Regions from separate parts of the Streptomyces angustmyceticus genome, predicted to be linked through region 2. Evidence: riboswitches for the same ligand, from Rfam matches in the RefSeq annotation. Region 2 holds a riboswitch; each other region holds the start of a gene.

Region 1 (10,192 bases), 1.6 Mb from region 2:
TCGCCGAGGGTCTCGAGGAGCTCCCCGAGACCGTCTGAGTCCGCCAGGACTCCCGCTCCACGCGGCGGCCCCGCTGTGACGACCGGTGACCGGTCGCCACGGCGGGGCCGTTTCGCTGTACCGGAATCCCCTTCCCGGGCGGGCCGGAATCAGGGAAGCCGGAAATAGCGCGCGGAATTCCGCACCCCCCTGCCCCGCCTCTTCTGCGCATTCGGGCAGCACAAATAAAACCTGAAGGCGGACAGCGGAAACAGGAACGCCGAATCGCGCTCTCCCTGAGCCATTCTGCACTTCTTTGTATACGTGGGTCTTGTTAAGAGCGGGCGCGCGCCGTGTTGACGGGCGGTTTCGGATTCCTCACCCGGGGCGCCTTCGGCTCCCCCGTCTCCGTCTCGGCGGGGCGCCGGAGCCGGTACACCGGGAGCGAGCGCTCGACATGGGCCGCCATCAGGGCGCGAGCCCGTTCCGCGTCCCCCCGGGCCACCGCGTCCAGCACCGCACCGTGTTCGTCCCACGACTCCCCCGTACGGGCGGGCAGTTCCACGGCGTACATCCACTCGATCTTGCGCCGCAACTGGGTCAGCAACGCGGTCAGGCTGGGGCTGCCGGCCGCCTGGGCCAGCGTCTCGTGGAACCAGCCGTCCAGTTGGCGCAGATCCGCGGGGCTGCCGTGCCGGGCCCGCTCGCGGCCGAGCCGCACCAGGCCACGGAGCACCTTGAGGTGCGCGGGGCTGCGGCGGGCGGCCGCGCGCGCCGCGCCCAGCGGCTCCAACAGGGCCCGGACGTCGAGGAGGTCGGCGGCCTCCTGCTCGGTGGGCTCGGCGACGCAGGCGCCCGCGTGATGGCGGGTGGTGACGAACCCTTCGGACTGCAGGGTGCGCAGTGCTTCACGGACCGGCACCCGGGAGACGCCGTAGCGGGCCGCCAGGATCTCTTCGATCAGCCGGCTCCCCGGCGCCAGCGCGCCGGAGACGATGTCGTCGCGAATCGCCGTGCACACCGCATGCGCGGAAATATGGCCTCGCATCTTCCGTGCCTCCGCCGTAATCCCCTCGAAACGCCGCCGGTCGGCGACTTTTCCGTGACTCTATTCGACCGGAACGGCTTTTCCGACGGACTCCGATTATTCATGGATATTTTTTGGCCAGAAGGCGCGGGCCGTGCGGCGTATCGGGGGCGCACCCGCCGCGTGCCGGGCACGCCGAAGCCCCGGCCGGGGAGCCGGGGCTTCGGGCGGACGCTCGTGCGGCTCGGGCCCCTCGGGGCGCGGTGCCCGACGGGGCTCCGGGTCAGACGTTGACGCCGTGCGAGCGCAGGTAGGCGACGGGGTCGATGTCCGAGCCGTAGTCGGCACCGGTGCGGGCCTCGAAGTGCAGGTGGGGGCCGGTGGCGTTGCCGGTGGCGCCGGAGAGGCCGATCTGCTGGCCCGGGGTCACGTGCTGGCCGACGGAGACGCCGAGCGACGACAGGTGACCGTACTGGGTGTACGTCCCGTCGTTCATCTTGATCACGATGTTGTTTCCGTAGGAGCCGCCCCAGCCGGCCTCGACGACGGTGCCCGTGCCGACGGCGTGGACGGAGGTGCCGGAGGCGGCGTGGAAGTCGATGCCGGTGTGGCTGCCCGAGGACCACAGGCCGCTGGAGGCCTTGTACGAGGTGGACACGTAGGAGTCGGCCACGGGGGCGACAAAGGTGTTGAGGCGCTTGCGCTCCGCCTCCCGGGCGGCGCGCTCCTTGGCCTTGCGGGCGGCCTCGACGCGTCGCTTGGCCTCCTCGGCCTGCTTCTTGGCCACGGCCTCGGCCTTCGCCTTCGCCGCTGCGGCCTCCGCCTCGGCCTGCTGCGCGTCGGCCTGGGCCGCGACGTGGTTGGCGAGCTCGTCACCGAGCACGACGGCCTGCTGCAGACCGGTGTCGTGGGTGCGCGCCTGGTCCGTGGCCGCCAGCGCCGGCGAGGCCACGGAGGCGACGACGCCGCCGGCCGCGAGGGTGGCTATGCCGGCGATGTTGCGGGTCGACCGAGCGGGGCGGCTCGCACGACGGTGCTTCCCGGTGGCACGGATGAACGCCATGTACGGGCTTGTCCTTTCCCTCCTTCTCGCCTACCGGGTTAGCTGACGGGTTCGGAGCAGGAAGGTCTCCTACGGGCTCCTCCGGAGGGGAGTCCGATTCACCCCAAGGGACTCTGGGTCCCCGGCTCCCCTGGCTCGCACCGTACGGGGACTCGGCGATGACTGTCCGGTGCCACGGTTGTGGCGGACTTGTGACGAACAGCCGGACCGACGCTAAACGTGGCAACTTTCAATCGGCAAACAGATCCGCTTTTTTGTGCGGGATCCCACAAGAACCGAGGTGTGGGCAGCGATATACCGGACATACGGCAACTCCCGTGGCGGACCATCGCCACGGGAGTTGCTTTGTCGATATGTGACCTGCCGTCACACGGTGGCCTAGCCGCCGACGACCGTCACCTCGCCGATGCCCAGCGCCTTGATGGGCTCGGCGATCTGCGCCGCATCGCCCACCAGGACCGTCACCAGCCGGTCCACGGGGAAGGCGTTGACCGCCGCCGCGGTCGCCTCGACCGTGCCGGTCTCCGCGAGCCGCACGTACAACTGCGCCTGGAAGTCGTCCGGCAGGTGCTGCTCCACCTGGTCGGCGAGCGTGCCCGCGACGGCCGCCGCGGTCTCGTACTTCAGTGGCGCGACCCCGACGAGGTTCTGCACGGCGACATCCCGCTCGTCGTCCGTCAGCCCCTCTGCCGCAAGGGTGCGCAGCACGTTCCACAGGTCGTCGAGCGCCGGGACGGTGGAGGCGGTGTCCACCGAGCCGCTGATGGCGAGCAGTGAGGCGCCCGTGGCGCCCTCGGGGGACGTGGGAGCGGTGGAGCGCAGTACCTGGCCGAAGGCGCGCACCCCGTAGGTGTAGCCCTTCTCCTCCCGCAGCACGCGGTCCAGACGGGAGGTGAGGGTACCGCCCAGGCAGTAGGTGCCGAGGACCTGCGCCGGCCACACCCGGTCGTGCCGGTCGGCACCGATGCGGCCGATGAGCAGCTGCGTCTGGACGGCGCCGGGCCGGTCCACGATCACCACGCGGCCGGTGTCGTCGGCGACGATCGGCGAGGCCTTCAGCGGCTCGGCCGTCGAGCCGCTCCACGCGCCGAGCGTCTCGGCGAGCGCGGCCTCCAGGTCGACGCCGGTGAAGTCACCGACGATGACGGCGGTGGCCGTCGCGGGCCGCACATGGGCGTCGTAGAAGGCGCGGACGGCCGCGGCGTCGATGCGTCCGACGGTCTCCTCGGTGCCCTGGCGCGGCCGCGACATACGGGACGTGGCCGGGAACAGCTCCTTGGACAGCGCCATCGCCGCACGCCGGGCCGGGTTGGCGAGCTCGTGCGGGATCTCGTCGAGACGGTTGCGCACCAGCCGCTCGACCTCGCTCTCCGGGAAGGCGGGGGCGCGCAGCGCGTCGGCGAGCAGGCCGAGCGCGCGCGGCAGCCGGGACGCCGGCACCTCCAGGGAGACCCGTACGCCGGGGTGGTCGGCGTGCGCGTCCAGAGTGGCGCCGCAGCGCTCCAGCTCGGCGGCGAACTCCTCGGCGTCGTGCTGGTCGGTGCCCTCGGACAGGGCGCGCGCCATGATCGTGGCGACGCCGTCCAGGCCCTCGGGTTCGGCGTCCAGCGGCGCGACGAGGTTGATCTCGACGGCGACGACCTGCTGGCCGGGGCGGTGGCTGGTCAGGAGGGTCAGCCCGTTGGGCAGGTGGCTGCGGTCGGGGGCAGGGAAGGCCCACGGCCTGGGCGCGCCGCCACGGGGCTGCGGGTGAAAGTCCATGCTGCTCACGGGGGAATCGGCGTGGGTGGTGGCGTCGCTCACTGGTCCGCCTCCCCTTCCTCGGTGTCGGCGGCGTCGGTCGGCTCGGTGGGCTCGTAGACCAGCACCGCGCGGTTGTCGGGGCGCAGCCGGGCCTTGGCGACCGCCTGCACCTCCTCGGGGGTGATGTCCAGAACGCGCTGCACGGCGGACAGCGCCAGCTGCGGGTCGCCGAACAGGACGGCGAAACGGCACAGTTCGTCGGCGCGGCCGCTGACCGTGGCCAGCCGGTCCAGCCATTCGCGCTCCAGCTGGGCCTGGGCCCGCTCCATCTCCTCCGGGGTCGGGCCCTCGGCGGCGAAGCGCGCCAGTTCCTCGTCGACCGCGCGCTCGATGCCGGGGACCTCCACCCCGCCGGACGTCTTCACGTCCAGCCAGCCCAGCGAGGGCGCACCGGCCAGCCGCAGCAGACCGAAGCCGGCCGCCACGGCGCTGCGGTCGCGGCGCACCAGCCGGTTGTACAGGCGGGAGGACTCGCCGCCTCCCAGGACGGTCAGCGCGAGGTCGGCGGCGTCCGCCTCCCGGGTGCCGTCGTGCGGCAGGCGGTAGGCCGCCATCAGGGCGCGTGCGGGCACGTCCTCCTCGACGACCTCCCGCAGCTCGCCGCCGATGACCTCGGGCAGCGTGCCGTCCCGCGGGGGCTGCTTGCCGTCGTGCCCGGGGATCGAGCCGAAGTACTTCTCCACCCAGGCCAGCGTCTGCTCGGGATCGATGTCGCCGACGATCGACAGGACGGCGTTGTTGGGCGCGTAGTAGGTCCGGAAGAACGCCCGTGCGTCCTCCAGGGAGGCCGCGTCCAGGTCGGCCATCGACCCGATGGGCGTGTGGTGGTACGGGTGCCCCTCGGGGTACGCCATGGCCGTCAGCTTCTCGAAGGCCGTGCCGTAGGGGACGTTGTCGTAGCGCTGGCGGCGCTCGTTCTTGACGACGTCGCGCTGGTTCTCCATGGACTCGTCGTCGAGCGCGGTCAGCAGCGAGCCCATCCGGTCCGCCTCCAGCCAGAGCGCGAGCTCCAGCTCATGGGCGGGCATGGTCTCGAAGTAGTTGGTGCGCTCGAAGCTCGTGGTGCCGTTGAGCGAACCGCCGGCGCCCTGCACCAGCTCGAAGTGGCCGTTGCCCTTCACCTGCGCGGACCCCTGGAACATCAGGTGCTCGAAGAGGTGAGCCAGGCCCGTGCGGCCCTTGACCTCGTGGCGGGAGCCGACGTCGTACCACAGGCAGACCGCTGCGACCGGGGTCAGGTGGTCTTCGGAGAGCACCACGCGCAGGCCGTTGGCCAGCCGGTGCTCGGTCGCAGTCAGGCCGCCGGAGCCGGCTTGTTCTGTGGCCGTGTGACCCATGGGCATGTAGTCCCTTCGATCCGCTTGTGAGGAAGTTCTGTCACTGTATGCAAGCGCGTCGGCATCTGGCGAAGTTCCCGTGCGACCGGTACCGGGCGTGCGCCGCGCCGGACCCTCGCGGGAGCCGAAGGGGGAGTCGCGGTCGGCGTTGTCAGTGGGGCGGTCCACAATGGTCCGCGTCAGACTCAGACATACTCGCGGGTCGATCCCCAGCTGGTTGACCCGACTGGTTGACCGTTGTCCCGATGCCGCCTTCCGGCAGGGGCACCAGACGCAGCAGAAGGAGCCGCAGCCGCGATGGCCCGCCGCAGCACGAAGACCCCGCCGCCGGACGACTTCGAGGAGAGGATCCTCGACATCGACGTCGTCGACGAGATGCAGGGTTCCTTCCTCGAGTACGCGTATTCGGTCATCTACTCGCGCGCCCTGCCGGACGCCCGCGACGGCCTCAAGCCCGTGCACCGCCGCATCCTTTACCAGATGAACGAGATGGGGCTGCGGCCCGACCGCGGCTACGTCAAGTGCGCCCGCGTCGTCGGCGAGGTGATGGGTAAGCTCCACCCGCACGGCGACGCGTCGATCTACGACGCCCTGGTGCGCATGGCGCAGCCGTTCTCGATGCGGGTGCCGCTCGTCGACGGCCACGGCAACTTCGGCTCGCTGGGCAACGACGACCCGCCCGCCGCCATGCGGTACACCGAGTGCCGGATGGCGTCCGCGACGTCCCTGATGACGGAGTCCATCGACGAGGACACCGTCGACTTCGCGCCGAACTACGACGGCCAGGAGCAGGAACCGGTCGCCCTCCCCGCCGCGTACCCGAACCTCCTGGTCAACGGCGCGTCCGGCATCGCCGTCGGGATGGCGACGAACATGCCGCCGCACAACCTGGGCGAGGTCATCGCCGCGGCCCGCCATCTGATCAAGCATCCGAACGCCGACCTCGACACCCTGATGCGCTTCGTGCCGGGTCCGGACCTTCCGACGGGCGGCCGGATCGTGGGCCTCGGCGGCGTACGGGACGCGTACGAGAAGGGCCGCGGCACGTTCAAGATCCGCGCGACGGTCACGGTGGAGAACGTCACCGCCCGCCGCAAGGGCCTGGTCGTCACCGAACTCCCCTTCACGGTCGGCCCCGAGAAGGTCATCTCCAAGATCAAGGATCTGGTCGGTTCGAAGAAGCTCCAGGGCATCGCGGACGTCAAGGACCTCACCGACCGCGAGCACGGCCTGCGGCTGGTGATCGAGGTCAAGAACGGCTTCAACCCCGAGGCCGTATTGGAGCAGCTCTACAAGCTCACGCCGATGGAGGAGTCCTTCGGCATCAACAACGTCGCGCTGGTGGACGGCCAGCCGCTGACGCTGGGCCTCAAGGAGCTGCTGGAGGTTTACGTCGACCACCGCTTCAACGTGGTGCGGCGGCGGAGCGAGTTCCGGCGCACCAAGCGGCGCGACCGTCTCCACCTGGTCGAGGGCCTGCTGACGGCTCTGGTGGACATCGACGAGGTCATCCGGCTGATCCGCTCCAGCGAGAACAGCGCGCAGGCCAAGGAGCGGCTGATCGAGCGCTTCTCGCTGAGCGACATCCAGACGCAGTACATCCTCGACACCCCGCTGCGCCGGCTGACCAAGTTCGACCGGATCGAGCTGGAGTCGGAGCGCGACCGGCTGCAGGACGAGATCGAGAAGCTGACGCGGATCCTGGAGTCGGACGCCGAGCTGCGCAAGCTGGTGTCCGGCGAGCTGGCCGCGGTCGCGAAGAAGTACGGCACGGACCGGCGCACGGTCCTGCTGGAGTCGGCGGGCACCTCGGTCGGCGCGGTGCCGCTGGAGGTCTCCGACGACCCGTGCCGGGTGCTGCTGTCCTCGACGGGGCTGCTGGCCCGTACGGTCACCGGGGAAGTTGCCTTCGACGTCGACGCCAAGCGCGTCAAGCACGATGTGATCGTCTCGGCGGTGCCGGCCACGACCCGTGGCGAGGTGGGCGCGGTGACGTCCCTGGGCCGGCTGCTGCGGATCCCGGTGATCGACCTTCCGCAGCTCCCGGAGACCGCGGCGGCACCCAGCCTCTCCGGGGGCGCGCAGCTCTCGGAGTTCCTGACGCTGGAGGACGGCGAGGAGCTGATCTGCCTGACCACACTGGACGAGTCCTCACCGGGCCTGGCGCTCGGCACCGAGCAGGGCGTCGTCAAGCGGGTGGTGCCCGACTACCCCGCCCACAAGGAGGAGTTGGAGGTCATCACCCTCAAGGACGGCGACCGCATCGTGGGCGCGGCCGAGTTGCGCACCGGTGAGGAGGATCTGGTCTTCGTCACCAACGAGGCGCAGTTGCTGCGCTATCCGGCCGCGCAGGTGCGGCCGCAGGGCCGGCCCGCGGGCGGTATGGCGGGCGTCAAGCTGGGCGAGGGCGCGAAGGTGATCGCGTTCGCCGCGGTCGATCCGGCCTCCGAGGCCATGGTCTTCACGGTCGCCGGCTCACACGGCACGCTGGACGACTCAGTGGCGACGGCCAAGCTCACCCCGTTCGACCAGTATCCGCGCAAGGGACGGGCGACCGGTGGTGTGCGCTGCCAGCGGTTCCTGAAGGGCGAGGACGTCCTCACCCAGGCCTGGGTCGGGCCGACGCCGGTGCGGGCCGCGGATGCCAAGGGCGCCCCGGTCGAGATGCCGGACGTGGACCCACGGCGCGATGGCTCGGGCGTGCCGCTGATGAAGCGGGTGGCGGCGCTGGCGGGGCCGGTGTAGCCGGGGCCCGCTGCGGGTGACGCCGTCGGGCCGGGGAGGACCGGCCCGACGGCGTCAGCCGTCTTCGGGGTCGTCGGGTGCGGCCACGTACCGCAGCACGCCCCACATGCTGTTCTGGTCGGCATTCGACGGTGCGCTCTCGCGGCAGTTGTCCAGCTCCTTGTGCAGGGCCGGTGCGTCGATGCCGCTGCCGATCATGACGAGCTGGGTGCTCCGTTCCTCGCCCTTCGGCCACGGCGCGGGGTAGAAGCGCAGGAAGTCGCCGACGGCGTGGACCGTGAACTTCTGGCGGTTCTCCGGTACGTCGAAGTGGACGAAACCCTTGATGCGGTAGAGGCCGGCGGGGCGGCTGTCGAGGAAGTCCATGAGACGGCGCGGGTGCATCGGCTCGGCGGAGGTGAACTCCACGCTCTGGTAGGCCGTATGGAAGTGACCAGCGTGGTGGCAGTGGCCCGGGCGGTCGCACTGGTCGTCCGGGCCGTGCGCGGAATCCGTGTTCGCTGCTCTCTCCCGCAGCAGATCCTCGAAGGACAGCTGCCGCACGGCCGCGTCGTGGTCCTCCCCCGGTCCGCGGTCGAAGAACAGCCCGGGATCGATCCGGCCGTACGCCGTGCAGACGACGGGCCGGCCAGGAGCGAGGCCCGCGAGCGTGTCCCTGAGGTGGTCCCGCGCCGCGTCGCCGATGCGGTCGGCCTTGTTGAGGACCACCATGTCGGCGATGCCCACATGCCGGTCCAGTTCGGGATGCCGGGCCCTGGTGTCCTCGAACTCCGCGGCGTCGACGACCTCGATCAGCCCGCCGTAGACGATGCGGTCGTTGTCGCTGGCGAGGATCATCCGGATGAGTTCCTGGGGCTCGGCAAGCCCGCTGGCCTCGATGACGATCACGTCGATCCGGGCGGCGGGGCGGGCCAGGCGTTCCAGGTAGGTGTCCAGTTCGCTGGTGTCGACCGCACAGCACAGACAGCCGTTGCCGAGCGAGACCATCGAGTCCACCTGCCCGGCGACGGTCATGGCATCGATCTCGATGCTGCCGAAGTCATTGACGATCGCGCCGATCCGGGTGCCGTCGCCGTTGCCGAGCAGGTGGTTGAGCAGCGTGGTCTTGCCCGATCCGAGGAAGCCCGCGAGGACGACGACCGGGATCTGTTGCGGGGCCAAGGGACGCCTCCATGGTGCGGGTGGCGGGCCGCACGGACCGGCGGCGGACGAGCTGTCGATCGTAACGGAACACCGGTGACACCTGGCCCGGCTCCGTCCCCGCACCCCCTACGGGCCTCCCGGCTAGCGGGACGCGACGACGGGCAGCGGCTGCGGCGGGGGCGGGCCGACGTAGCGGGCCGCGGGACGAATGATCTTCGAGTCGTCGGCCTGTTCCAGGATGTTGGCGCTCCAGCCCACCACACGGGCCGCGCAGAAGGTGGGCGTGAACATCTCACGCGGCAGCCCGCACAGCTCCATGACGACCCCCGCGTAGAGCTCCACGTTGGTGTGCAGCTCACGGCCGGGCTTGAGTTCGGCCAGCAGCTCTTCGACCCTCGCCTCCACCTGGACGGCGAATTCCACCAGCGGTCCCCCGAGCTGCTGGGCAATCCCTCGCAGCATCCGGGAGCGCGGGTCCTCGGTGCGGTAGACGGAGTGGCCGAACCCCATGATCCGTTCTCCGCTCAGGACACGGTCGCGGATCCAGGGGTCGATGCGGTCGGGTGTGCCGATGGCGTCGAGCATGTCCAGGGCGCGGCTGGGCGCACCGCCGTGCAGCGGCCCGGAGAGCGCGCCGATGGCGCCGACGAGGCAGGCCGCGAGATCGGCGCCGGTGGAGGCGATGACGCGTGCGGTGAAGGTCGAGGCGTTGAAGCCGTGGTCGATGGTGGAGATCAGGTACGCCTCGATCGCCCGCACGCGCTCGGGCTCCGGCTCATCGCCGGTGAGCATGTAGAGGTAGTTGGCGGCGTGGCTCAGATCCGCGCGAGGCTCGACGGGCATCTGGCCCCGACCGAGTCGGTGCAGCGCGGTGACCAGGGTCGGCACGGCGGCGCACGCCGCGAGCGCGTCGGCACGGCGGTGGTCGGCGTCGATGTCGTACAGCGGCCGGAGGCCGGCCGTCGCACCGAGCAGGGACAGCGCGGTGCGCAGCCCGGCGAGCGGCCCGGAGAGCACACCGGCCTGGGCAAGGGCGGGCAGCGCCTCGCGCACGGCTGCGGGGAGCGTGCGCAGAGCGGCGGTCTCGGCACGGAA
Region 2 (8,206 bases):
GCCGATGACGACGCCCGGGGAGTCGAGCCCGTACGAGCGCAGCGCCAGGGCGGTCAGCGCGGTGGCGTTGAGGGTGCCCAGGCCCGCCTGGGCGACCATCAGCACGGGCGCGTCCGCCAGCCGCGCGGCGTCGGCGAGGGTATGGCCCTCGGCGTCGAAGCGGACCAGCAGCCCACCCGCGCCCTCGACCAGGACCAGATCGTGGGAGGCGTCCAGTTTCGCGGCGGCTTCGGCGACGTCCTGGGGGCGCACCGGCGGCAGACCGGCCCGCCGGGCGGCCGTCGAGGGTGCCAACGGCTCGGGGAAGCGGGCGAGTTCGAGGGTGGTCACCGGGCCGGCCAGCCGTTCGACCTCCGCCGCGTCACCGGTCTCGTCCGCCGTGACACCGGTCTGGGCGGGCTTGAGCACGGCCACCGACCGTCCCCGGGCGAGCGCCGCCGCGGCGATCGCGGCGGTGGTCACGGTCTTGCCGATCTCCGTGCCCGTGCCCGTCACGAACAGCACCGACATGTCTTCCTCCGACTCTGCGCGGCCGACCCGCGCGGGCTCTGGCGAATGGTGCCGGGCGACCGGCCCTGGGGGTGTCGCCCGCCGAGGGGCGGCGCTGGCCGGCCGGAACGGACCGGGCCGGCCACCGCCGGTGAGTTCAGCCCTCCCGGGCCGCCGCGCACACCGCGGCGCAGATGCGGGCCACATCCTCGTCGCCGGTGATGTACGGCGGCATGGTGTAGATCAGATCCCGGAACGGGCGCAGCCAGACGCCCTCCCGGACCGCGGCCCTGGTCGCCGCCGCCATGTCCACCTCGCGGTCGAGCTGGACCACGCCGATCGCGCCGAGTACGCGCACCTCGCGCACCCCGGCCAGGCGCGCGGCCGGTGCCAGACCGTCCCGCAGCCCGGCCTCGATCCGCTTGACCTCCTGCTGCCAGTCCTGGGACAGCAGCAGCCCGATCGAGGCGTCGGCGACGGCGGCGGCGAGCGGATTGCCCATGAAGGTGGGGCCGTGCGCCAGCACCGGCAGGGCGCCGCGGGAGATGCCGTCCGCGACCGCCGTCGTGCACAGCGTCGCCGCCAGGGTCAGATAACCGCCGGTCAGGGCCTTGCCCAGGCACATCACATCCGGCGCGATGCCCGCGTGGCCGGCGGCGAACAGCGCGCCCGTACGACCGAAGCCGGTGGCGATCTCGTCGAGGACGAGCAGGACGCCGTGCTCGTCACAGGCCTCCCGCAGCACCCGCAGGTACGCGGGGGAGTGGAACGACATCCCGCCCGCCCCCTGCACCACGGGCTCCACGATCACCGCCGCCAGCTCCTCGGCGTGCCGGCCGATCAGCTCCCGCAGATGCGCCGCGTACGCCGCGTCGGGTTCGGCGCCGAAGCCGGCCGGCGGCGCGTCCGCGAAGATCTGCCGCGGCAGCACCCCCTGCCACAGCTCGTGCATCCCGCCGTCCGGATCGCAGACCGACATCGGCTGCCAGGTGTCGCCGTGGTACCCGCCGCGCCAGGTCAGCAGCCGCTGTTTGCGCGGCTTGCCGAGTGAGCGCCAGTACTGCAGGCACATCTTGACGGCGACCTCGACCGACACCGAACCGGAGTCGGCGAGAAAGACGTGCTGCAGCGGCTCAGGGGTGATGTCGACCAGCCGCTTCGCCAGCCGCACGGCGGGCTCGTGGGTGAGCCCGCCGAACATCACATGGCTCATCCGCTCCAGCTGGCCGCGCGCGGCGTCGTTGAGCACCGGGTGGTTGTAGCCGTGCACCGCCGACCACCAGGAGGACATCCCGTCCACCAACTCGTCCCGGCCCTCGACCGGTTCGCCCAGCCGGAGCCGGACGCCCGATGCCGACTCCACCAGCAGCGGTGCGGCGGTGCCGGGCATCGGCCCGTACGGGTGCCACACATGCTGCCGGTCGAGCGCGAGCAGGGCGTATGGGGTGAGCGGTTCAGGCATTGGGCGGCAGGTCGGTACCGGCGCCGCGGCGGCGCACCGAGACCAGGTCGCGGCGGGTGTCGTCGGAGGGCGCCGGGACGGCGGCCTCCTCCACGGCGGTCTCGGCCGGCTCGTCGGCGTCCGGCCTGCGGTGCTCGGGCAGCGTCGTGGTGTCGGTGCCCTCGACCTCGAAGCCGGCGTCCTCGATCATCGCGAGGTCGTCCTTGCCGGCCTGCCCCTCGCTGGTCAGGTAGTCGCCGAGGAAGATGGAGTTGACCAGGTGCAGCGCGAGCGGCTGCATGCTGCGCAGATGCACCTCGCGGCCGCCGGCCAGCCGTACCTCGATGTCCGGGCAGACGAAGCGCACCATCGCCAGGATGCGCAGCGCCCGCTGCGGGGTGAGGTTCCACTCCTTGGCGAGCGGGGTGCCCTCGAAGGGGATCAGGAAGTTCACCGGGACGGAGTCCGGGTCCAGGTCGCGCAGCGCGAACACCACATCGACGAGGTCGGCGTCGCTCTCGCCCATGCCGGCGATCAGACCGGAGCAGGCCGACATGCCGGCCGCCTGGGCCTGCTGGACGGTGGAGACGCGGTCCGAGAAGTCGTGCGTGGTGCAGATGTCGCCGTAGGTGGCTTCCGAGGTGTTGAGGTTGTGGTTGTACGCGTCGGCGCCCGCCGCGCGCAGCCGCCCGGCCTGGCCGTCGGACAGCAGCCCGAGGCAGGCGCACACCTCGACGCCCTCGTTCTGCTCCTTGATGGCGGAGATGGTCTCCGAGACGCGGTCGACGTCCTTGTCCGTCGGCCCGCGGCCGCTGGCCACCAGGCAGACCCGCTTGGCGCCACCGGCCACCCCGGCGGCCGCGGCCTTGGAGGCGTCGTCGGGCTTGAGCCAGGTGTACTTGAGGATCTCGGCCTTGGAGCCCAGCCGCTGGGAGCAGTAGGAGCAGTCCTCGGGGCACAGGCCCGACTTGAGGTTGACGAGATAGTTGAGTTTGACCCGCCGCCCGAACCACTGGCGGCGTACCTTTCCGGCCGCGGCCACGACATCGAGCAGTTCGTCATCGGAGGTGGCCAGTACGGCCAGCGCCTCTTCACGGGTCGGCAACTCGCGCCGCAGTCCCTTGTCCACCAGTGTGTTCAGCAGGTCCATGGCGCTGATCCTCGCGTACGCCCCCGCCCCCGGCCAAGGAGGATTCCCACAACGAGCCGCGATCGAGGTGTGTGTATCGCCACACCGTGGCCCTGCGGAACGACCGCTAACGTCTATCGACAGCCCACAATCGAGGCCGACAGACGAAGGACGCCGATGCCGCAGGACCCCGCCCCGCCGCTGCTTCGCGACACCTCCCCGGCAAGGCCCGCCGCGCCCGCCGCCGCGCCCGGCGGCCCGTCCGGCGCCGGGGCCTTCGACTGGCTCGATGCGGCCGGTGCGGCGCGCCGCGACGCCGGCCTCGTGCGCACCCTGCGCCCCCGCCCGGCCGACTCCCCGCTGCTCGACCTGGCCGGCAACGACTATCTCGGGCTCGCCCGGCACCCCGAGGTCACCCGTGGCGCCGCCGACGCCGCGCACCACTGGGGCGCCGGCGCGACCGGCTCCCGGCTGGTCACCGGCAGCACCGAGCTGCACGCCCGGCTGGAGGCGGAACTCGCGGAGTTCTGCGGCTTCGAGGCCGCTTTGGTGCTGTCCTCCGGCTATGCCGCGAATCTCGCCGCGGTCACCGCGCTCACCGCCCCCGGCGCCCTGATCGTCTCCGACGCCGGCAACCACGCCTCCCTCATCGACGGCTGCCGGCTCTCCCGGGCCCGTACCGAAGTGGCCCCGCACGCCGACCCGGAGGCCGTGCGCGCCGCGCTGACCGGCCACGACGGCCGGGCGCTCGTCGTGACCGACGCGGTGTTCTCGGTCGACGGGGACGCCGCGCCGCTCCCCGCGCTGGCCGAGGTCTGCCGGACCCGGGGCGCCGGACTCCTCATCGACGACGCGCACGGCCTGGGGGTGCTGGGCGAGGGCGGCCGCGGCGCGCCGTGGGCGGCAGGACTCGCCGGCGACGGCGATGTGGTGACCACCGTGACGCTCTCCAAGTCGCTCGGTTCCCAGGGCGGTGTGGTGCTCGGCCCGGCCCGCGTCGTCGAGCATCTGGTCAACACCGCCCGGTCGTTCATCTTCGACACCGGCCTCGCCCCGGCGGCGGCCGGCGGCGCCCTCGCGGCGCTGCGGCTGCTGCGCCGCGAGCCGCGGCGCGCCACCCGGGCCGTCGCGGTCGCACAGGGGCTGTACGAGCGGCTCACCGCGGCGGGGCTGACGGCGGTGCGCCCGGACGCGGCGGTGATCTCCGTGCGGGCCCCCTCGCCGGAGGCGGCGCTCCGCTGGGCCGCCGACTGCCGCACGGCCGGGCTCGCGGTCGGCTGCTTCCGCCCGCCGTCCGTGCCCGACGGGATCTCCCGGCTGCGGCTCACCGCCCGCGCCGACCTGACGGATGATCAGCTCGACGCGGCGGTCCGCACGATCGTGGCCACCGCGCCGGGGGACTGACCCCGGCGACCGCTCGTCCCTCCGCACCCCGGTACGGCGGCCGGCCCGACGACGGGCCGCCGTCCGCGCCGTACGTCGTCCACGCCGGTCTCCGTACGCCGCGACCGTCCGGCGTACGCCGCGCCCGGCCTCGTCACGGTGCCGGGGAGTGCCGGAGGAAGGCCCCGCGCAACAGGGCCCGCAGGGTGTCGGCGGCCGGGCTGCCGCCGGGGCGGTAGGCCACCGAGATCCGGCGGTGCAGCTCCGGTGGGTCCAGCCGGCGGACCCCCAGCGGCGTCATCGACCCCTCCGCCACCATCTCCGGCACCACCGCCACCCCGAGCCCCGCGCTCACCAGCGCACACACCACCGCATAGCTCGGCGACTCACAGCGCACCGCCACACTCGCCCCGGCGGCCGCCAGCGTGGCCTCCACCTCGCGCCGGTTGGGGTTGGCCGGCGCCATGCTGACCAGCGGCTGACCGGCCAGTTCGCCGAGCGGCAGCCGTCCCGGCCCCGCTGACAGGGCATGACCGGGCGCCGTGACGAGCACCAGTTCCTCGGCCAGCAACGGCTCCAGACGCACCCCCTCCGGCGCCGGCATCGCCTCGCCCGGCACGTACTCGTGCGTCAGCGCGAGATCCACCTCGCCCAGCGCCACCGCCCCCGCCGCCTGCGGCGGCACGTACTCCGTGACGCTCAGCTCCACATCGGGGTGCGCCCGCCGGAACGCGCTGAGCGCGGGCGGCAGCAGATGGGTGCCGGCGGTCATGAACGTGCCGACCTGCAGCCGCCCGCCGGACAGCCCCGCCAGCCGGGACAGCTCGTGCCGCGCCTGGTCCAGCTCGTCCAGGACCCGCCGGGCGCGGACGAGCAGCAGCTCACCGGCCGCCGTCAGCCGCGCCCCGCGGTGGTGGCGCACCAGCAGGGCCGCACCGGCCTCCCGCTCCAGCTTGGCGAGCTGCTGGGAGAGCGCGGGAGCGGTGTAGCCCAGCCGGGCGGCGGCCCGGGTGATCGAACCGGCCTCCGCCACCGCCACGAGGGCGGCCAGTCGTGTGGGGTCGTACATAAGAATCCCTTTAGGCTCTCCATGAAAGTCCGCAATACCCATTAAAGGCTTCGACCGGCGAGACTGCGGTCATGGACGGACAGCTGATCGCCTTCACCCCGGTCGCCGCCGGCATGGTCGCCATGCCGGGCGCGGACTTCGCGGTGGTGGTGCGCAACGCACTCGACTCGCGGCGGGCGGGGGTGGCGGCCGCCGTCGGCGTCGCGGGCGGGCTGCTGGTGCACACCGCCCTGGCGGTGGCCGGGCTCGCGGCGGTGCTGGTCGCCGAGCCCGCGCTCCTGGAAGCCGTCCAACTCCTCGGTGGCGGCTACCTGTTGTACCTCGGCGCCCGCGCCCTGGCCGCGGCCGTCCGCCGCCCCACGGCCACGACGGACGGCACGACGGACCCCGCCGCCGCGGCCCCGGCCGGCACCCGCCGCCCGCCCGCTCGGCAGGGCGCGGCGCAGAGCCTGCGCCAGGGTTTCCTGACCAACGCGCTCAACCCCAAGGCCCCGGTGCTCTTCCTCAGCCTGCTCCCGCAGTTCGTCCCGGCGGGAGCGCCCGCGCTGCCCCGGACGCTGCTGCTCGCGACGGTGATCGTCGCCATGGCGCTGGTGTGGTTCCCGCTCGTCGCGCTGCTCGTGGACCGGCTGGGCGCCTGGCTGCGCCGCCCCTCGGTGGCCCGCGCGCTGGAAGCCACCACCGGAGCGCTGCTCACGGCCCTGGGCGGCATCCTGCTCGTCGAACTGGCGTTGTCCTGAAGGCGGTCCGCCCCCGCAGGGGCAGAGCTGTCACCGGTTCGTCCGCGGGGCGGCGGAATCCCCACGGAGAGCGGCCCGTGCGGTGGCGGCCGCCCGCCACCGCACCCGGGCACGCGGGAACGTGACCGGGCACGGGGGTGAACCCGCAGGTCAGCCCACGCGCCCGTACGTGACGGAACGGCTCCAGATCCGCTCCAGCCGCACCACGCTCCCGGCCTTGGGCGCATGCCACATCCGGCCCTGGCCCGCGTAGATCCCGACGTGGTAGATGCCGCTGCGCGAATGGAAGAAGACCAGATCGCCGCGTCGGCGCGCGCCTGCCGGGATGCGCCGGGTGCGGCTGTACTGCGCGGCCGCGGTGCGCGGCAGGGCCCGGCCGGCGCGCTTGAACGAGTACAGCGTCAGCCCCGAACAGTCGAAGGCGTGCGGCCCCTGGGCGCCGTACCGGTAAGGAGCTCCGCTCTTGGACGCCGCGATCCGTAGCGCGTGGACGGATACGGACGCGGCTTCCGCGTTCCCGGCCGCTCCCGGAGCGACGGTGGTCCCGCCGAGCGTGACCAGCGTCAGAGCGGTGACGGTGCCGGCGCGTGCCAGCAGATTCGGCGTATGCATGCGCACGGTCATGCGCAAACCCTTCGTCAGCCGCCTGCGAAGGAAGACCTGTCGGGTTCGGGCAGGCGAAGATGCCCGGCCGTGCGTACGGCTTCACCCCAAGAGGTCCTCGGCCGTGCTGGCCGGGACCCCGTCCTGCTCGGGTCCTCCGCTCCCGCCGATCCACATCGTCGACCGGTCATCCGGCACGGCGGCGGGATTGGGCGCCCGTGCGGACCGCCCCGTCGCTGTGGCGGGGTCTTGTCGTCGAAGGGATCGTCACGCACCCGGCACCCGAATTCCGAGCCGAAAATGCCGTATGTGAGATGGGTCACAATTGACCCGAATGGTTAGTTTTGTTCCCTCAGGTGCGGCAGCGCGGGGTGTTGCACCCCGCGGACCAGCGGCGAAACATCCGCGACCGGGGGAATTGCGTTCGCCCGCGCAATTCGTCGCCTCCTCAGATCGGGTGCGGACGCTACGCCGTCTGCGCAGCCTCTCCGTGTGTCCCCGCGTCAGTTCTCCCCGGGTGGCGGCATCGTCACGAGCCCGGCCCGGCGCTCGCCGTCCAGCACGCGCAGTGCGCGGGCCATCGTCGCGGAGTGCACCTCGCTCTCGCCCCGGCTGTGCATCAGCGTCAGCGCGTCCCGCAGCCGGGCGGCCTTGCCGACGAGCGCCTGGGCGGCCCGTAGTCCGGTGTAGGTGCCGCCGCAGCGGGCCGGGTTGATCCGGCCGAGCAGATCGAGCACCTCCAGATAGCTGTCGACGAGTTCGCCCTCGGCGCGGGTGAGCGCGGGCAGCGGCGGCGGTTCGGGCGGCAGCATCGCGCTCACCGCGCCGCGGGCCGGAGCGCCGACTGCTTGCGGTCGCGGGTGATCTGGTCGATCAGGCCGTACTCCTGCGCGGCGCGGGCGTCGAAGATCTTGTCGCGCTCGATGTCGGCGGCGATCCGCTCGCGGGGCTGCCCGGTGTGCCGCGCCAGCATCTCCTCCAGCATCTCGCGGGTGCGCAGCAGCTCCCGCGCCTGGATCTGCAGATCGGTGGCCTGCCCCTGGACGGGTTCGCCGAACGACGGCTGGTGGATCAGGACCCGGGCGCCGGGCAGCGCCAGCCGCTTCCCGGGCGTGCCGGCGGCCAGCAGTACCGCGGCGGACGAGGCGGCCTGCCCCAGGCAGACGGTCATCACGTCGCACGACACGAAGCGCATCGTGTCGTAGATGGCGGTCATCGCCGTGAAGGAGCCGCCGGGGGAGTTGATGTAGAGCGAGATGTCCTGTTCGGGCGCGGCGTGTTCGAGGTGGATGAGCTGCGCCATCACGTCGTTGGCGGAGGCGTCGTCGATCGGTGTGCCCAGGAAGATGATG
Region 3 (10,192 bases), 2.7 Mb from region 2:
CAGGTGGGCCCGGGGGTCCAGATGACCGACCTCAGGGGCCGGATCTCGGGCGTGGCGGGCGAGGTGTACGTATGGCTGCCGCCGCAGTACAACGACCCGGCCTACCGGAACAAGAAGTTCCCGGTGGTCGAGCTGCTGCCCGGCTACCCGGGGTCGGCGAAGTCCTGGATGGGCTCGCTGCGGGTGGCCGAGCAGCTCCAGCCGCTGATGCAGCGCGGTCAGATCAGGCCGGTCATCCTGGTGGCGCCGCGGACCAACCTCCTGCCCGGCGCGGACACCGGCTGCGTCAACCTCCCCGGGAAGGTCAACGCCGACAGCTGGCTGACCGTCGACGTCCGCAAGATGATCATCGACAACTTCCGGGCGGGCGACAAGCCGGACTCCTGGGCCCTGGCCGGCTACTCGGCGGGTGCCCACTGCGCCACCAAGCTCGCCCTGTCCCACCCGGACCGCTACCGCGCCGCGGTCTCCCTGTCCGGCTACAACGACCCGGCCCTCGAACGCGACTCCCTGGCCGGCAAGGACCCCAAGCTGCGCATCGAGTCCAACCCGATGCACATCCTGAAGTCCGCCAACGCGATGGGGCGGCCGCCGCGCACGGCCCTGTACGTGACGGGCGCGGCGGGCGACGGCTACCAGGCCGGTCTCGGTCTTCGGCAGCTGGCGCGGTTCCCGACCACGGTGGATGTCCAGCAGATCTCGGGCGCCGGCGGCCACACCACGGCGGTGTGGAAGCAGCAGGTGCCGCAGGTCTTCCAGTGGCTGGGGACCCAGCTCAGGGCCGAGCCTCAGCGCCCCAGCGCCCAGCACGGAAGCTAGGGAGTGCCGTTCGGACCATGGCCGACACCCCCTAGGCAGGCCGGGTCGCCGCCGCGAACGGCATCTGGTCGATCGGCGCGATCCGCACCGGCGCCCCCGGGTGCGGCGCGTGGATCATCTTGCCGTCCCCGACGTAGATCCCCACGTGGCTGATGCCGGAGTAGAAGAACACCAGGTCGCCGGGGGCGAGTTGGGACCTGGCGACCCGCGGCCCGGAGCTGATCTGGGTGTAGGTCGTACGGGGCAGCGACACACCGCCCGACCGCCAGGCGGCCTGGGTCAGCCCCGAGCAGTCGTAGCCGGAGGGTCCCGTCGCGCCCCAGACGTACGGCTTGCCGAGGGCGGCGTAGGCGAAGGCGACGGCCCGCGCGGCCCGGGAGTCGGGCGCCTGCGCCGCGGCCGCGGCGGCTCCCGCGCCGGTGCGGGCCGCCTCGGCGACGCCGTCCCCGTGCCCCGCGGCGCGCTCCGCGCGGTGCGCCGCGCCGCCGTGTGCGCCGCCCCGGGCCGCCATCCGCTGCCGCTGCTCAGCGGTCAGGCGGTTGAGCAACTGCTCGGCGGCGCCCAGCTTGTGGACGACGGTGACCCGGTGCTTCTTCAGCGCCGCCTCGGTCTGCGCCAGCCGCTGCGCGGTGTCCTCGGCGCGCCGCTGCACCTGCCGTACGCTGCCGAGCCGGCGCGCGTAGCCGGCCACCGCGGTCGCCTGGTGGCTGCCCGCCCGCTCCAGGACCGCGGCGCCGTCCAGATAGCGCTGCGGGTCGGCGGACAGCAGCAGCCGTACGGTCGGGTCGACGCCGCCGGAGCGGTACTGGCTCGCGGCCATGGTGCCCAGTTCGGTGCGGGCGGCGTTGAGTCGGGCGGTCCTGCGGGCGGCCTCGTCCTGCAGTCTGCCGAGCTCCTCGCGTGCGGTGCCGGCGGCTTCCTTCGCGCCGTCGTAGCTCTGCGTGGCCACCTCTGCCTCCTGGTACAGCGCGTCGACCCGGTCCTTGACCTGGGCGGGGGTGAGCTGGGGCGCGGCCTGGCCGGTGCCGTCGAAGCCGGTGGCGGTGGCCGCGCCGGCCAGGGCCAGGGTGGCGGCCGCGCGGGCGGTGCGTGCGCTGCGTGAGCCGCCGGTGAACGCGGCGAGCGGATGCTGCCGGGGCTTGCGGTGCGAGGCCACGGTGGCCGTCACTTCCTTCCCTTCGAGCCGTGGGCCCGGCGGCGGTCCGTAACGAGGGAACGGACCGCCGCCGCACCTCTCGGCGGGGCGGCCGACAGGACGCCGGTGGGAGCCCGGCGAGGGCGGGGAGTCGGCCGCCTGGAGGAGGACGCTAAGCCTGCGGGTCGCGGCGACGAGTCCCCTTGCCCGGGATTGTTCGCTTTCGACCGTGGATGGTGCGTGGGTGACCGTGGCGCCGTGGTCACGCGGCCGGGAGCGGGTCCGGCCTGACCGAAGCGGCGATTGCGGACGCCCTGCCGGAAGGGCCGTGCTATGCGGCGGCTACGATCCGACACTATGGACGTAGTAATCAATATCTTCGTCGGCCTGCACATCATCGGCATCGCCTCGCTGCTGGGCGGTTTCCTGACCCAGATGAAGGCGATGGGCGCGGGCACCGCCCGCTTCGTGCCGGCGATGCTGCACGGCGCGCTGACGATGCTGGTCACCGGCATCGTGCTGGTCGGCCTCAACCAGGCCGAGGGCCACAGCCTCAACACCGTCAAGCTCGGCATCAAGATGGCCGTTCTGGTGGTCATCCTGGCGCTGGTCTACGTCAAGCGCGACGAGGAGAAGGTCGACGCGCCGCTCTTCGGCGCGGTCGGCGCGCTGACGGTGGCCAACATCTTCATCGCCGTGCTCTGGACCTGAGCGCGGTGGGCGGCCGGCCGGGTTCCGGCCGCCGGGCGGACGGCCCCGCCACAGCACACCGCGCGGTCCTCGCCCTCCTCGCCGGAAGGGCGGGGGCCGCGCGGTGGCGTGTGGGGGGTGGCCGTGGGGGGTGGTTCGGAGGGGGCGCGGGGCCGGGGCTCAGCCCGGGCGGACGCTCCCGTAGATCGGCATGTAGTAGATCGACTCCTCCCGGACACTGGCGCCCGGGTGCGGTGCGTGGATCATCTTGCCGCCGCCTATGTACATGCCGACGTGGCTGATGTCGTCGTAGAAGAAGACCAGGTCACCGGGCTTGAGGTCCTTGGTGGCGACCCGCTGGCCGACCTTGACCTGGTCCCAGGTGGTCCGCGGCAGGCTGACGCCGGCGGCCTTCCACGCGGCCTGGGTCAGCCCCGAGCAGTCGTAGGAGCTGGGCCCGGTCGCGCCCCAGACGTACGGCTTGCCCATCTGGGCGCGGGCGAAGGCGAGCGCCTTCTCGGCCTGGCTCGACGACGGTCCGGCGGACGAGCCGTCGTCGGCGCCGCCACCGCTCTGCCCGCCCCCGTCGTGCTGCTGCTGCCGCTCGCGCTCCTGCTGCTTGCGGGCCTCCTCCTCGGCCTTGCGCTTGGCCGCGGCCTCCTTCTTGCGCTCCAGCTCCGCCAGCCGCGCCTTCTCCTGGGCGGTCAGCCGGGACAGCAGCTGCCGGGCCTCGGCCAGCTTCGCCTGGACGGACTGCTTGGACTCCTTGAGGGACGCCTGCGAGGTCTGCAGCCGCTCCAGGCTGTGGGTCGCCTCCGCCCGCTGCCGGGCCGCCGCCGCCTGCTGCTCCTGGTAGTCGGAGACGGCCTGCTTCTGCCGGCCGGTCAGCCGCTCCATGAGGTGGCTGCGGTCGAAGAACTGCTGCGGGTCCTTGGCCAGCATCAGCTGCGCCGTCGGGTTCATGCCCCCGGTGCGGTACTGCGCCGAGGCGAACGTGCCCAGCCGGCGCCGGGACTCGTTCATCTCCTCGGCCCGCTTGGCGGCGGCGTCGAGCAGCTTGTCGACGGTGTGGCGCTGGGTCTCGGCCCGCTCCTTGGCGGCGTTGTACTTCTGGGTGGCCACCTCGGCCTGGCGGTAGAGGCCGTCGACCTTCTGCTTGACCTCTTCGATGGTGGGCTTGGGCGCCCGGGGGGCCGCGTCGGCGGACTGCGAGAGCAGCGTGGCCGAGGCGAGGGCGGCGGAGGTGAGCCCGACCGCCGTTCGTCGTCCTCCGGGCGAGGTGAGAATGCTGGTGCGCGGCTTGCGATGCGACGCCAAGGCCGGCGACTCCTTCCGTGGACCGCCTACCGGGTTAGCTGTCGGGTTCGGGCGGTGTCGCTGACGGAAGGCTTGCCCTACGGTCCGGATGTCCGCGGACGGCGGCTGTCCGGACCGATTCACCCCGGTGGTGCTGGTGGGTCCCCGGCTCCGGGTGCCCGAGGGCAGGGCCGGACTCGGCGTGGGCGGCCCGTGCGGACCTGTCGTCCACGGGGAGGCGGGCTGCCTGAGCGAGGACGTTAGCCAACTCGTGTGGCTCCTGTGAAGGCTGATGTTCGATATGCCCGAAACCTTTTCGTGACCTGAACGCGATGCGGGGGTTGTCGTGACAGATGTCGGTTTCGGGTAGACGAGCCGCCGACCGGTCCGCGCACCTCCCGGCCGCCTGACCTGCCGCGGTGCCACGGCCCGCCCCCGGAGCGGCCCGCATCGGGCGACTCAGCGGCGGGCTGTCGGTGCGGCGGCCTAGACTCGGTGGGCGATGAGCAGCCTCTTTGACGACAGCTTCCTGGCGGACCTCGGCCACAAGGACGAGGGGGAGCCCCCGCCGCCCCCCGAGGACGAGCACGGCCCGGCCCCGGAGGAGATCCCCGCCGACCTCTTCGGCGGGAGGTTCGACGCGCCCCCGCCCCAGGAGGCGTACTACCGCGACGGCGCCGCCCGCCCCGCCATCGACCCCGCGGCGCTGCTGGAGGGGCTCAACGACGAGCAGAAGGCCGCCGTGGTGCACACCGGCGGCCCGCTGCTGATCGTCGCCGGCGCCGGCTCCGGCAAGACCCGGGTGCTCACCCACCGCATCGCTCATCTGCTGGCCGAGCGCCATGTCCACCCCGGCCAGATACTCGCGATCACCTTCACGAACAAGGCCGCCGGCGAGATGAAGGAGCGCGTCGAGGAGCTGGTCGGCCCGCGCGCCAACGCCATGTGGGTCTCCACCTTCCACAGCGCCTGCGTCCGCATCCTGCGCCGCGAGTCCAAGAAGCTGGGCTTCACCTCGTCCTTCTCCATCTACGACGCCGCCGACTCCAAGCGCCTGATGGCCCTGGTCTGCCGCGATCTGGACCTGGACCCCAAGCGCTACCCGCCCAAGTCCTTCAGCGCGAAGATCTCCAACCTCAAGAACGAGCTCATCGACGAGGAGACCTTCGCCGGGACGGCTGCCGATGGTTTCGAGAAGACGCTGGCCGAGGCGTATGCGATGTACCAGGCGCGGCTGCGCGAGGCCAACGCCCTGGACTTCGACGACATCATCATGACCACGGTCAATCTGCTCCAGGCCTTCCCGGACGTCGCCGAGCACTACCGCCGCCGCTTCCGCCACGTCCTCGTCGACGAGTACCAGGACACCAACCACGCCCAGTACACCCTCGTCCGCGAGCTGGTCGGCCCCGCCGAGGACGCCGCCGAACTGTGCGTCGTCGGCGACGCCGACCAGTCGATCTACGCCTTCCGCGGCGCCACGATCCGCAACATCCTCCAGTTCGAGGAGGACTACCCGGACGCGACGACGATCCTGCTGGAGCAGAACTACCGCTCCTCGCAGACGATCCTGTCCGCCGCCAACGCCGTCATCGAGCGCAACGAGAACCGCCGCCCCAAGAACCTCTGGACGCAGGCGGGCGCCGGCCCCAGGATCACCGGCTACGTCGCCGACACCGAGCACGACGAGGCGCAGTTCGTCGCCGACGAGATCGACCGGCTGACGGACGCCGGCGACGCCAAGGCCGGCGACGTCGCGGTCTTCTACCGCACCAACGCCCAGTCCCGTGTCTTCGAAGAGATCTTCATCCGGGTCGGGCTGCCCTACAAGGTCGTCGGCGGGGTGCGCTTCTACGAGCGCAAGGAGGTCCGCGACGTCCTCGCGTACCTGCGGGTGCTCGCCAACCCCGAGGACACCGTCCCGCTCCGCCGCATCCTGAACGTCCCCAAGCGCGGCATCGGCGACCGCGCCGAGGCGATGATCGACGCCCTGTCGGCGCGCGAGAAGATCACCTTCCCGCAGGCGCTGCGCCGGGTCGACGAGGCGTACGGCATGGCGGCCCGCTCCGCCAACGCCGTCAAGCGCTTCAACGTCCTCATGGAGGAGCTGCGCACCATCGTCGAGTCCGGCGCCGGCCCCGCCACGATCCTGGAAGCCGTCCTGGAGCGCACCGGCTACCTCGCCGAACTCCAGGCCAGCACCGACCCGCAGGACGAGACCCGGATCGAGAACCTCCAGGAACTCGCCGCCGTGGCCCTGGAGTTCGAGCAGGACCGAGGGGAGGAGAATCCGGGCACCCTCTCCGACTTCCTGGAGCAGGTCGCGCTGGTCGCCGACTCCGACCAGATCCCGGACGAGGACGAAGAGGGCAGCGGCGTGATCACGCTGATGACGCTGCACACCGCCAAGGGCCTGGAGTTCCCCGTCGTCTTCCTGACCGGCCTGGAGGACGGCGTCTTCCCGCACATGCGCTCGCTGGGCCAGACCAAGGAGCTGGAGGAGGAGCGCCGGCTCGCCTACGTGGGCATCACCCGCGCCCGCGAGCGGCTCTACGTCACCCGTTCGACGATGCGCAGCGCCTGGGGCCAGCCCTCGTACAACCCGCCCTCCCGGTTCCTGGAGGAGATCCCGGCCGACTACCTGGAGTGGAAGCGCACGGGCCAGGCGACGCCCTCCGCGTCGATGGGCGGCATGTCGGCGGGCGGTGGAGGCGGCGGCTTCGGTTCCGCCCTGTCGTCGCGCGCCAAGGGGCCGAGCGGCTTCGCGACCCGCCGTTCCGGCGACCGCCAGGTGGTCTCCCTGGCCGTCGGCGACCGCGTCACCCACGACAGCTTCGGGCTGGGCACGGTCGTCGGCGTCAAGGGCAGCGGCGACAACGCCGAGGCGACGATCGACTTCGGCGGCGAGAAGCCGAAGCGGCTGCTGCTGCGGTACGCGCCGGTGGAGAAGCTGTAGGAGCCGCGCGGGCCGGGTGACGGGCTCCGTCACCCGGCGGTGCGCCGGTCAGTTCGGGTTGAGGCCGTGGTCGCGCAGCCAGGGCTGCGGGTCGACCGCCGCGCCGCCGCCGGGGCGCACCTCGAAGTGGAGGTGCGGTCCCGTGGAGTTGCCGGAGTTGCCCGAATAGGCGATCTGGTCCCCGGCCTTGACCGACCCGGAACGGATCTTGGTGCTGCTCAGGTGGCAGTACCAGGTCTCGGTGCCGTCGGGCGCCGTCACGATCGCCATGTTCCCGTAGGCGGAGTTCCACTGGGTGCGGATGGTGCCGTCGGTGGCGGACATGACCGGGGTGCCGTAGCTGACCGGGAAGTCGATGCCGGTGTGCACGGACATCCAGTTCACCCCGGCCTGGCCGAAGGTGGCGCTCAGGCCGTGCTGGGTGACCGGCAGCACGAACTTGGGGCGGGCGGCCTCCTTGCGGGCCGCCTCCTCCGCCTTGCGCTTGCGCTCCAGATCCTGGCGCTGCTTGAGGTCGATCCGCTCCTGGGTACGGCTGGCCCGGTCGCGGAAGTCGTCGGCGCTGGCGCTGAGTCCGGCGAGCTGGGTGTCGAGCTTGTTGTTGGCCGCCGACGGTTTGACGGCTCCCGGGTCGGGCGCGGCCTGGGCGGTCGCGTCGCCCTTGTCGTCGCCGGTGAATCCGGTGACGGCGGCGGCTGCCACGGCGCACACGCCCATGGCGGCGACCGAGGGGACGGCGACGGTCAGCAGCGCCGACCGCTTCACCGGGCGCTTGCGGCCCCGGCCGCGGACGGTCGTGCCGGCGTCCGGCCCGGCGACCCGCCGCCTGCTGGGGGCCGGAGGGGTGACCGGCATGGCCTGCGTCATGGCCTCCGCCACGGCGGCGGCCTCGCCGTCCTCGGCGCGGGCGGCGTTGTCGAAGCCGCCGGTGTGGCCGAAGCCGCCCTCGTCGGGGGAGGTGCCGTCGGTCCCGGGCCGGCCGGCCTCGAAGACGTCGGCGTCGAACTGCTCGCCGTCGTGCCGGCCGGCGTCGGTGTGCGCGGTGTCGTTCCAGGGGGTGGAGTCCCACAGGACGGTGTCCTCGGGCGGCGGGCCGGCCTGGGCCGGGATGCCGGCGATGAGGTTCCGGTCCGTGGTCGTCCAGATCGCCGTGGCCTCGTGGTCGGCGGTCTCCTGGAGCGCGGTGGCCTGGTGGCCGCCGGTGTCGAAGGCGCCGGCGGTGTCGTATCCGACGGCGGCGTAACTCCCGGTGTCGTACGTGCCGGTGGGGTGGCTCCCGGTGTCGTACCCGCCGTGCCCGTAGGCGGTGGCTTCGTAGCCGGTCGTCTCGTACGAGGCCGCCGTGTCGTATCCGTGGGACGCGTAGGCGGTCGCGTCCTGCGCCGGGGCGTCGTACGCGGTGTGCGCGTAGGGGTCGTAGCCCGGGGCGGCCGCGTGCGGGTCGGCGGCGGGATAGGCGCCGCTGTCGTAGGCACCCGTCTCGTAGGCGCCGGTGTCCCACTGCGACGGGGCGTAGCCGCCGGTGTCGTAGGCGCCGGTGCCGTAGCCCGCCGCGTCGTACGTCCCCGTGTCGTACCCGCCGGTGTGGAAGGTGCCCGTGCCGTAGGCGCTCATGCCGTGGGCAACCGCGCCGTGCGTCCCGGTGTCATAGCAGCCGGTGTCGTACATGCCGGTTTCGTACGAGCCGGGGAGCGAGCCGAAGAGCGGGTCGCCATCGCCGTATTCGGCGCTGCCCGAGGGGGAATGCTGCTGCTCGTAGGTGTCGTAGGCCGGATAATGCGCATACGAGGCGTCAGAAGCAGATCCGGTCGGGAGCGGGGCCCCCGATGGGTGACGGTCGTTCACCAACTTCTCTTTCGCCTCGGCAGCAGGAGAATTAGCGGCGACTGTACCCGGCGGTACGCGGCGGCGACAATCTTCCACAGGTTTTGGGTTCGGCCGGACCGGGCATTTGGCCGCCTTTCGGCAGTCCCATGCGAGCTCTTGGCACCCCGTTCGAGGATTGTTCGGCAACGCGCCATGATCGGAACGGTCCCGCGGCGCCGTTCCGGCGGCGCGCAGGGGCATGACCGGGCCGCCCGTTCCGTGGCGGCGTCAGGCCACCGATATGACGTCCGCGGCCCCTTCGGCCGGATCCGCCGAGGCCAGCGCGTCGCGGATGCCCGCGGCGACGGTGCCGTTGACCGGCAGGGCGAGATGTCCGACACCGGCGACATGCACATTGAACGCATGCAAATCCGGGTGATTGATTCTGGCCGTAGTGGCGGGAACCATCACCCGGTCCTCCTCGCTCCAGAAAGCGACAAAGTGCGTCCGGCAATGCGGCGCCGGAAGCGACAACTCCGCAATCACCTCGGAATCGGGCCGCATCTGGCGGACGATCGGGTGCGCCGACATCAAGGGCGCGACGCCCGTCCCGGAGTGCGGGGTCCCGAGTGTGATCACCGTACGGACGCGGGTGTCGCCGCCGAGCCGCTGCACGTAATAGCGGGCGATGAGACCGCCCAGGCTGTGGCCCACGATGTCCACCCGGCGATGGCCGGTCCGGGCGCACACCTCCTCCACGTGCCGGCGCAGCAGCTCGGCCGCCTTGCGCAGGTCACAGGTCAGCGGGGAGTAGTTGAGCGCCTCGACATGGCGCCAGCCGTGCCGGTGCAGCGAGCGGCGCAGCAGCAGGAAGACGGAGCGGTTGTCGATGAAGCCGTGGAGCAGGAGGACCGGGGGATGGGCCCGGCCCTCCGTCGGCAGCATCGACGGCACGCCGGGCGTGCCGGGTGTGCCGGGCGCGGACGGCACGGGCTGTGGCGCCGGGTGCCCTTCCGGGGGGCCGGTCGCGGGGTGCGGGGCGGCTCCCGGCGCGGGGCGCTCCTGGGAGATGCCGGTCGGGTAGAGGAGGAGATGACCGGCGAGCACCGCCAGCTCCACGACCGTGCTGCGCACGAGCAGGGAAGGGGTGCGGGTGGGGAGCCGGCGGGCGCGCCGGAGCGGCTCGGCGAAGAGGCGCGCGAACACCAGGGGTGCGGAGAGAAAGGGCAGGGCCTGCATGGCCGACCTCCCGAACGGCACGCGGGAGGCGGCTTCGACCCCCGTATGCCCTCGTGGGAAGCCATGCGCAGCGACGGCGGACATGCGGCGTACCCGCCCTGATGCGCGCCCGGCGGCGCGGTGGCCCGGCTGCGACTCCCCGAGCGCCCGCCCCGCGCGTACGGATCCGCCCGGCCATGGCGTCACGACACGCGGAACACGGCGCGTAGCGAACGTGTCCCGTGTGTGATTTCCCCCTCCCCGGATGTCAC

The links. Region 2 has a riboswitch for cyclic di-AMP ahead of K7396_RS02255 (C40 family peptidase). Riboswitches for the same ligand answer to the same signal wherever they lie in the genome.
Region 1: linked by a shared signal. The riboswitch ahead of K7396_RS09450 (M23 family metallopeptidase) and the one ahead of K7396_RS02255 (C40 family peptidase) in region 2 are both predicted to bind cyclic di-AMP.
Region 3: linked by a shared signal. The riboswitch ahead of K7396_RS14485 (C40 family peptidase) and the one ahead of K7396_RS02255 (C40 family peptidase) in region 2 are both predicted to bind cyclic di-AMP.

Annotation. Positions count from the first base shown of each region.
Region 1 covers NZ_CP082945.1:2,066,483-2,076,674, forward strand. The annotation lists gene K7396_RS09440 (HPr family phosphocarrier protein) at 1-38, shown strand, start outside; gene K7396_RS09445 (GntR family transcriptional regulator) at 314-1,027, opposite strand; gene K7396_RS09450 (M23 family metallopeptidase) at 1,290-2,069, opposite strand; cyclic di-AMP (ydaO/yuaA leader) riboswitch at 2,082-2,237, opposite strand; gene K7396_RS09455 (M16 family metallopeptidase) at 2,448-3,830, opposite strand; gene K7396_RS09460 (M16 family metallopeptidase) at 3,869-5,209, opposite strand; gene K7396_RS09465 (DNA gyrase/topoisomerase IV subunit A) at 5,507-7,954, shown strand; gene K7396_RS09470 (CobW family GTP-binding protein) at 8,009-9,115, opposite strand; gene K7396_RS09475 (citrate synthase/methylcitrate synthase) at 9,239-10,192, opposite strand, start outside.
Region 2 covers NZ_CP082945.1:505,196-513,401, reverse strand. The annotation lists gene bioD (dethiobiotin synthase) at 1-510, opposite strand, end outside; gene K7396_RS02280 (adenosylmethionine--8-amino-7-oxononanoate transaminase) at 647-1,951, opposite strand; gene bioB (biotin synthase BioB) at 1,944-3,080, opposite strand; gene K7396_RS02270 (8-amino-7-oxononanoate synthase) at 3,237-4,463, shown strand; gene K7396_RS02265 (LysR family transcriptional regulator) at 4,597-5,511, opposite strand; gene K7396_RS02260 (LysE family transporter) at 5,583-6,251, shown strand; gene K7396_RS02255 (C40 family peptidase) at 6,402-6,875, opposite strand; cyclic di-AMP (ydaO/yuaA leader) riboswitch at 6,880-7,046, opposite strand; gene K7396_RS02250 (hypothetical protein) at 7,358-7,666, opposite strand; gene K7396_RS02245 (ATP-dependent Clp protease proteolytic subunit) at 7,672-8,206, opposite strand, start outside.
Region 3 covers NZ_CP082945.1:3,233,710-3,243,901, reverse strand. The annotation lists gene K7396_RS14500 (alpha/beta hydrolase) at 1-819, shown strand, start outside; gene K7396_RS14495 (C40 family peptidase) at 851-1,987, opposite strand; gene K7396_RS14490 (hypothetical protein) at 2,312-2,665, shown strand; gene K7396_RS14485 (C40 family peptidase) at 2,825-3,961, opposite strand; cyclic di-AMP (ydaO/yuaA leader) riboswitch at 3,970-4,153, opposite strand; gene pcrA (DNA helicase PcrA) at 4,443-6,896, shown strand; gene K7396_RS14475 (M23 family metallopeptidase) at 6,945-8,741, opposite strand; gene K7396_RS14470 (esterase/lipase family protein) at 8,991-9,941, opposite strand.